One region of the Providencia hangzhouensis genome, then DNA from elsewhere that is predicted to be linked to it. Evidence: predicted binding sites of a transcription regulator. Region 1 holds the regulator's gene; the other holds the start of a gene.

Region 1 (4,442 bases):
TTGCCTGTATCACACGAAATGAAAAGTCAAAAAACAGAAAAATTCGCCAATAACTGACAACAAGTAGAACTTTTATAGGGCAAAAAGGCAATAGCAAACCTAAAAACAAGAATAAATAACTAAACTAATTTTCAGAACTAGTGATTACTTTCAGCAAAATCCCAATACTCGTTATATGCTTTGTTCGAAAAATGAACAACTCATCTTTTTCTAGTGATTAGAATTGATTATTTAACAGAATATATAATTAATGTGACAGCAATTATAAGCATTAAATATATGAATATTGAATTGAATATGCATATGGATTGGTGAATAGAAATAATCCACTTTATTAATATTTTGATTATATTAATAAAGTGGAATTATTTACCCATTTTTAAGTTTTTTATCATCAACAATTAGTACTGTTGGTAACGTAAATGAAAACTCACTCCCTTTACCTAACTGGCTCGTCACCACCAACTGACTACTATGATGTTGTAATGCATGTTTAACAATAGCTAACCCAAGGCCAGTACCTCCACCGCCTTGGCGGGAACGTGCTTTATCTACTCGATAAAAACGTTCGGTTAAACGAGGGATATGCTCTGCGGGTATCCCTTGCCCGTTATCTCTCACACTAAAACGCGCCCCTTGCCCGCTTCTCTGCCAATCAACCCAAATTTTGGTGCCTTCAGGCGTATGGCTGATCGCGTTATAGACTAAGTTCGCCACTGCACTACGTAATTGCTCTTCATTACCATGAACACGCAATTTTTCATCAACATGAAATTCAAATTGATGACGCCCTTGGCTTAAACTAAGCGCTTCTTGCTCAATCATTTTGAGAATGACAGGGATATTCACTTGCTCATCAAGGTTAATTTGAGGGGCAATTTCGATGCGTGATAGCTGCAAAAGCTGCTTAACTAAGTTATCCATGCGGTGCGTTTGCTCTTGCATAACATGCAGTGCTTTTTTATTGACCGCAGTCACGTTTTCTTGGTCATCCATAACCTCTAGGTAACCTTGAATGACAGTGAGGGGAGTCCGTAATTCATGGCTCACATTCGCAAAAAAGTCCCTACGCGCCTTTTCCAAACGACGTTTTTCTGTCACATCTCGCGCAACCATCAATAACTGCCCTTCGGTATATGGCAAGATACGAAACTCAACGATTTCACCACTATTGAGCTCGATAGTCAGCGCTTGGTCATAACGTTTGATGGTGAAGTAACGGCTAAAATCAGGATAACGTAGTAAATTAAAAATATGTTGACCATTATCTTCAGGCCAACGAAAGCCAAGCAAAGCCTGCGCATGGCGATTACACCAGAAGATATTCCCTTCGGTTGTCATCATTACCACTGCATCAGGTAGTGATTCTGCACCACTACGAAACCGTTTAATTAACTGGCCTAATTCACGGCGGCGTTTTCGATTACGTTGCTGCATCTGGTAGATACCATAAAAAATGGGTTCCCACCCACCTCGCCCTTCAGGGGGCAACATACTTTTATCTAGCCATAACCAGTAAGAAAGCTTGAGCAGGTTATACCCATGCCATATCAGTGCAGCAAGTAGCGATATCACTAATAGCCACGCTAGGTGGCCAATAAAAACCGATAAAATAAGGGCGGGTAAGATAAATAAAAACAGCCCCCAAATCAGCTGCTTAATCGATAAACGTTCAAGCACGCATGCCTCTCCCTTTGTGGGTTTTAATAACGGATAGAAAAACGATAACCTGTACCACGTACAGTTTGTACCATTTTATCATGACCTTCCGTCTCTAGTGCCTTTCTTAACCGCCGAATATGCACGTCAACGGTTCTATCCTCAACATACACATTGGCTCCCCAGACATAATTTAGTAGCTGTTCTCTACTATATACGCGTTCAGGGTGAGTCATGAAAAAATGTAGTAATTTATATTCAGTTGGCCCCATATCAATAGGGATGTCATTGCTGGTCACACGATGAGAGGTAGGGTCTAATGTTAACCCATTCATTTCAATAATATCTTCCGTCGCCATTGGTGAAATACGACGTAAAATTGCCTTTACCCGAGCAATTAATTCCTTCGGTGAAAATGGCTTGATAAGATAGTCATCCGCGCCAACTTCCAAACCTTTTACGCGGTCTTCTTCTTCTCCTCGTGCAGTTAACATCATGACAGGAACGTCACGTGTTGCGCTATCACGCTTCATATGTTTAATTACTTGGATACCGGAGCCCCCTGGGATCATCCAATCCAGTAGGACGAGGTCGGGTAGCGGGTCAACGAGTTGTGCAATCGCACTGTCATAATCATCAGCTTCAATAGGCTGAAAACCATTCTGTTCTAATACAAAACAAACCATTTCTCGGATGGGCGCTTCATCTTCAACAACTAGAATGCGTCTTGCCATGATTGTTCCTGTAAAATTAAGAAGACATTTAAAATGTGAAAGCATTATGCGTCACTTTTATGACAGAATTATGAATATCAATGGGTAAAACGCATATTAATCTTTATTTTAACGGTTAAATGTCATTTAAGTGAAATATTTCCGCAACATGGTAATAAAGTCACAAACACCCCTCACCCATTATATGGATCAGGTATACTCTCATTATCGAACGTTCATGCTCATTATTGATGATAGGAATTGATAACTCATGCGCATTATTCATACCTCAGACTGGCACCTTGGTCAGTATTTTTTTACCAAAAGCCGTGCGCCTGAGCACCAACATTTCTTAAATTGGCTAGTTGAGCAAGTAGAACTACACCATGTTGATGCCGTCATCGTTGCAGGTGATATATTTGATACAGGTTCACCACCGAGCTATGCACGTGAGCTGTACAACAAATTTATTGTCGACTTACAAAAAACAGGTTGCCAACTGGTTATTTTAAGCGGTAATCACGACTCTGTTTCTGTACTCAATGAGTCAAGTGCTCTACTTCGTTACTTGAATACACAAGTCATTACGTCTGGAAGTGAGCCGCATGTTATTACCTTAGTGAATAAACAAACACAACCTATCGGCTTAGTTTGTGCCATTCCTTTTTTACGTCCTCGGGATATTCAACTGAGTATCGCAGGGCAAGATATTGAAGAGAAACAACGCTCACTACAAAGCGCTATTCATGATCATTACCAAGCCAGCTACCAACTCGCACTAGAACAACGAGCCGCTTTAGGGTTGGATATCCCAATTATTGCAACTGGCCATTTAACCGTTGTCGGCGCAGCCTTAACTGACTCTGTGAGAGACATTTATATTGGTACGTTAGATGCGTTTCCTTCTGGGGCCTTTCCCCCTGCTGACTATATTGCCCTTGGCCATATTCATCGCCCCCAAGTGATTGGAGGACAAGAAAATATTCGCTACTGCGGTTCACCTATTGCATTAAGTTTTGACGAAACAGCGCAACAAAAAAGTGTCTGCCTTATTGAATTCACTGGAAGTGAATTAACTCAAATTACCCCCTTGAAAATCCCCATTATTCAGCCATTACAAAGCATTAAAGGATCCTTAAGCCAAATAGAACAGCAATTAGAGATATGGAAAGATTACCAAGGTGATAAACCGGTTTGGCTTGATATTGAAGTCGCTTCACAAGATTACCTCGCTGATATCCAACAACGTATTGAAGCGTTGACACAAGACCTCCCTGTCGAAATCGTGATACTACGCCGTGCACGCAAGCAAATACAGGGACAAAACCAAACCTTGGCCAATGAAACATTGAGTGAACTCACCGTAGAAGACGTTTTTTTACGTCGCCTTGCCCAAGAGTCATTAGAAGATCCTGAGCGTGAACAGCGCCTAGTGCAGTTATTTCAACAATCTTATGACGCATTACAAATGAGCAAGGAAAGTTAATATGAAGATTTTAAGTTTACGTTTAAAAAATATTAACTCCCTTAGAGGTGAATGGAAAATTGATTTCACTGAAGAGCCATTTGCTAGCAATGGGCTATTTGCCATTACAGGTGCCACAGGTGCAGGAAAAACCACTTTATTGGATGCAATTTGCCTCGCGCTTTATCACCGAACACCGCGTTTAAAAACCATTTCTAACGCACAAAATGAACTGATGACTCGCCACACTGGGGAATGCCTTGCGGAGGTGGAGTTTGAGGTCAAAGGCAAAGCTTATCGTGCCTTTTGGAGCCAAAGACGAGCAGGAGGAAAACCTGACGGCAATTTACAACAGCCTAAGGCGGAACTTGCAACGGTTACTGATGGTAAAATATTGACCGTAAAAATCACAGAGATAAAGGAATTAGTAGCACAAATAACTGGGCTTGATTATGAGCGTTTTACTAAATCAATTTTACTCTCTCAAGGTGATTTTGCTGCGTTTTTAAATGCTTCAGAGAAAGAACGCGCTGATTTACTTGAAGAAATTACAGGCACTGAAATTTATAGCCAAATTTCAATTTATGTTTTTAATCAACACAAGC
Region 2 (4,442 bases), 670 kb from region 1:
GATTGATGAGACTTATGAACAACAGAGTATTGATTTTAATGACCAAGTTGATGTGGTATTTGAATTAAAACGCTAGTTTTTTGCGGGTTCATCTTCTTGTTTTAACATCTGGCGCCCAGTTTTTAATAGGGCGTCAGTCACTTTTTTCATCGTACGGCTTTCAGGTGCGAAGCGGTGCCAATAAAGCATGCGTCGCTGACATAGCCCTGGCGTTAAATCAACCAACTCACCATTCGCTAATTCACTTGCTATCTGCAAATGTGGGATCATACAGCAGGTAGAACCTTGTTTCGCTAACTGTACAAAGGCCTCTGAGGAGTTCACGATATGGCATGGAACACTGCCGGGCGACAACCCAAAGTTTTGTTGCACAAAGGCTTGGTGCATATCGTCTAAATGGTCGAAAGCAACCGCAGGCGCTTTTAATAACGAAGAGCGAGTCACCCCATCGGGGAAATATTTCGCTGCAAAGCCAGGTGATGCGACAAAAATATAGTCCAGCGCGCCAAGTTTATCGACCAAGCAACCCGGTAAGGCTTGGGGTTGAATACTGATAGCGCCTACCACTTCACCACGTCTTAAACGTTCTTGAGTTCGAGTTTCATCTTCTACCTGAATATTTAGCCGAATAGGGCTGTTGCCTAATACAGGGTTTAGGGCTGGAAGAAACCAAGTTGCCAAGCTGTCGGCGTTGACGGCAAGTGAGAGCAATAAAGGGGTGGAGCCACTATTTTCATCACCTAACCATTGTTCTTCTAACAATTCGACTTGATGAAGCAATGCTAGCAGTTTTTGCCCTTGTTCAGTTGGGTGTGGCGGAACGGTACGCACAAGTAGTGGCTGCCCAAATAGGTTTTCTAACTGCTTTATACGTTGTGACACAGCAGATTGCGTGATGCAGAGCTTTTGAGCTGCGCGCTCAAAGCCGCGTTCACGGATAACGGCATCCAGTGCTTGTAATGCGCGATAGTCAGGGCGCTTCATCAAAAAGATCTCCTTGTTGTTATTCTACCAAGCACTATGCCATATTTTTACAAATAACACTTAAAAATATTATTGTTGTGGCCTAAATCCCAAGAACCGTGACATAAATACAGCGAACAAAGCTGCAACTTATTGGGTGTCCGGTATATACTAGTTATTAATAACCTTAATCACGACTCAATTAAATCTTAAAAGGCATGAGTATGACTCAGGACGAATTAAAAAAAGCGGTAGGTTGGGCAGCACTTGATTACGTAAAACCGGGCACTATTGTTGGTGTTGGAACGGGCTCGACAGCTTCACACTTCATTGATGCATTAGCAACAATGAAAGGTCAAATAGAAGGTGCGGTATCAAGTTCAGAAGCATCAACTCAAAAATTAAAATCATTGGGTATTACGGTATTTGATTGCAATGAAGTGGATTCCTTAGATGTTTATGTTGATGGCGCTGATGAAGTTGACCACCACATGAATATGATCAAAGGCGGTGGTGCGGCTTTAACACGTGAAAAAATTGTTTCTGCAATTGCAAAAACCTTTGTTTGTATCGTTGACGAATCTAAGTTAGTTGATGTGTTAGGTAAATTCCCTCTGCCTGTTGAAGTGATCCCAATGGCGCGTAGCTATGTGGCACGTGAATTGGTTAAACTGGGTGGCACGCCAGAGTACCGTCAAAATGTGATTACAGATAACGGTAATGTGATTTTAGATGTCCATAATTTAAATATTATTGACCCAGTGGCATTAGAAAATACCATTAATGGGATTGCAGGTGTTGTGACCGTTGGGTTATTCGCGAATCGTGGTGCAGACGTCGTCTTGATGGGAACTGCAAACGAAGGCGTTAAAACCATCAAGTTATAATCTATATCGTATTCAATTTTTTAATAAGCCAGTGGAGTTATACCCACTGGTTTTTTTGTCTTACTGGTATTTTGTCATTAGTTTATGATTTGATAGAAGCTAAATTAATTAACCAGTTTTATTAATATCACCAATTTGAAATTTATTTTATTTTTTTTAATATCTAGCTATTTTGGTGATATATCTCACACAAATAGGCATTGTGCAGGAAAAATCCTTATTTTGTGTTATCACCCCTGATTTTCTACCATTTAACTTCTTTTTCTTCGCGCTTTTTAGCATCCATTAAGCAAACGGTTGTATTGCTACTGCGCTATTTTTTGCTATGTTGGTATACGCTTCATAGCTCAAGGTAGATGGATGTCATCTCTCTTGAGCTATGTTAGGCAAACACATATGTTCATCTGTTATAAATCTTAAGTACGTTCACGATAGGGTAGGGAAATGGTTAAGGTATCTTTGCAAAAAGACAAAATTAAATTTTTACTGCTAGAAGGTGTGCACCAAAGTGCGGTTGATAACTTAAAAGCTGCGGGCTACACCAATATTGAATATCACAAAAGTGCGTTATCCGACGAAGAATTAAAAGAAGCGATTAAAGATGCACGTTTTGTAGGTATCCGTTCCCGTACTCATCTTACTGAAGAAATTTTTGCAGCAGCAGAAAAACTTGTTGCAGTGGGTTGCTTTTGTATCGGCACCAACCAAGTTGATTTAGATGCTGCGGCAAAACGCGGTATCCCTGTATTTAACGCACCATTTTCGAATACACGTTCCGTTGCAGAAATGGTATTAGGCCAATTATTACTTTTACTACGTCGTATTCCTGAAGCTAATATGCAAGCCCACCGTGGTATTTGGGAAAAACAAGCGAAAGGCTGTTTTGAAGCACGCGGTAAGCGTCTTGGTATTGTTGGATATGGCCACATTGGTACTCAGTTAGGGATCTTAGCTGAGGGTATCGGTATGAATGTTTTCTTCTATGATATTGAAAACAAACTACCATTAGGTAATGCAACTCAAGTTCGTTCTTTAACTGAACTTCTGAATATGAGCGATGTGGTTAGCTTACATGTCCCTGAGACCCCAAGTACGAAGAATATGTTTGCTAAAGAACAATTCGACCGTATGAAGCCTGGTTCTATTTTCATTAACGCATCACGTGGAACAGTTGTGGATATTCCTTCACTGGCAGCCGCGTTGGAAAGCAAACATTTATCAGGTGCTGCGGTGGACGTATTCCCAAGTGAGCCAGCTGCAAATAATGACCCTAATGACCCATTTATCTCTGAATTGATTAAGTTCGACAATGTGATTTTAACGCCGCACATTGGGGGCTCTACAGAAGAAGCTCAAGAAAATATTGGGTTAGAAGTAGCTAGTAAGTTGGCGAAATACTCTGATAATGGTTCAACACTATCTGCGGTTAACTTCCCAGAAGTTTCCCTGCCAGTCCATACTGAAGATACCAACCGTTTCTTGCATATTCATGAAAACCGCCCAGGTATTTTGAACAGCATCAACCAAGTCTTCACTGAAAATAACATTAACGTTGTTGGCCAGTATTTACGTACATCAGGCAACGTAGGTTATGTGGTTATTGATGTATTAATGCAAACGCCAAACCAAACAGATGAAGCACTCCAGAAATTAAAAGATTTGCCTGGAACCATTCGTGCGCGTTTACTGTTCTAAGTTACGCTAAAAATTGTGTGAAATGATGGCGCGGGTATTTATGACCAGCGCCATATTTTTTGCGGCGTAATAATTTCGGGTAAAGGAATATCCCAGTGTGCGATGGGGAGTTTTTCTACTTGCTGGCAATTATGGGCAAGACCTATCGGATAAAAACCGGTTTTTTGCCAATTTGCTAGAGTCCTATCATAGAACCCACCTCCCATACCTAACCGTTGCCCTTGAGTATCAAAAGCCACTAATGGGATAAGCATGATATCCAGTTTCTCAAGTGGTAGCACATCTCTAACATCAAGCGGTGGTTCATCAATATTAAATCTGTTTTTAACGAGTTGGCTATCGGGGCGATAGTGAAGAAACAATAAATGGTGGCGACTAAAAGGATGCAAAACAGGGAGATAGACTTGTTTGCCTTCAGCCCAGAGCGCCTGAATAAGCGGTTTAGTATCAATTTCGCCATCAAAAGAAAGAAACAACGCAATCGTGTTGGCTTGTGCTATTTTCGGGTGGTTTAATGCATTATGCATGAGTTGTTCCGCAGCGTCATATTGCTGCTGAGCGCTTAATTGACGACGTGCTTGGCGGATTGTTTGACGTACCTGCTGGCGTTGGGTCGAGAGGGAGTCTTGCATGTGATAACCTGTTATATATGCGATAAAAAACAGTTAACCAAGAAAGTAAATTACTTAAAGTATATCGCAAGATGAAAGGTTATGTAGAAAACAAATGAAAAATAAGCAGGAACTTAATTGAGGGTCTCCAAGATGCCGTTGTAGGCTGTAACCCTTGAACCCTTGGTTCAAGGTGAACGCAGTTTAGCAACCTTTAGGCTTCCTGAGCGAATCAGGCATGCTCACCAGCGCCATAACCACATTCTATTTAGTTGAAATATCGGCT

Evidence for each region. Region 1 encodes PhoB, which activates phosphate uptake and scavenging genes when phosphate is short. Its sites were predicted from a motif close to CTGTCATAAAACTGNCNNAT; they were not measured.
Region 2: serA (phosphoglycerate dehydrogenase) is a predicted target of PhoB. The motif match lies at 2,255-2,274, and genes of this name have one in related genera.

What each region holds. Positions count from the first base shown of each region.
Region 1 covers NZ_CP135052.1:795,641-800,082, reverse strand. Annotated here, with positions in the region: gene phoR (phosphate regulon sensor histidine kinase PhoR) at 370-1,680, opposite strand; gene phoB (phosphate regulon transcriptional regulator PhoB) at 1,704-2,393, opposite strand; gene sbcD (exonuclease subunit SbcD) at 2,644-3,858, shown strand; gene PZ638_RS03375 (AAA family ATPase) at 3,860-4,442, shown strand, end outside.
Region 2 covers NZ_CP135052.1:1,462,332-1,466,773, forward strand. Annotated here, with positions in the region: gene PZ638_RS06330 (oxidative stress defense protein) at 1-76, shown strand, start outside; gene PZ638_RS06335 (LysR family transcriptional regulator ArgP) at 73-984, opposite strand; gene rpiA (ribose-5-phosphate isomerase RpiA) at 1,188-1,850, shown strand; gene serA (phosphoglycerate dehydrogenase) at 2,295-3,545, shown strand; gene PZ638_RS06350 (5-formyltetrahydrofolate cyclo-ligase) at 3,584-4,177, opposite strand; RNA gene ssrS (6S RNA) at 4,298-4,442, opposite strand, start outside.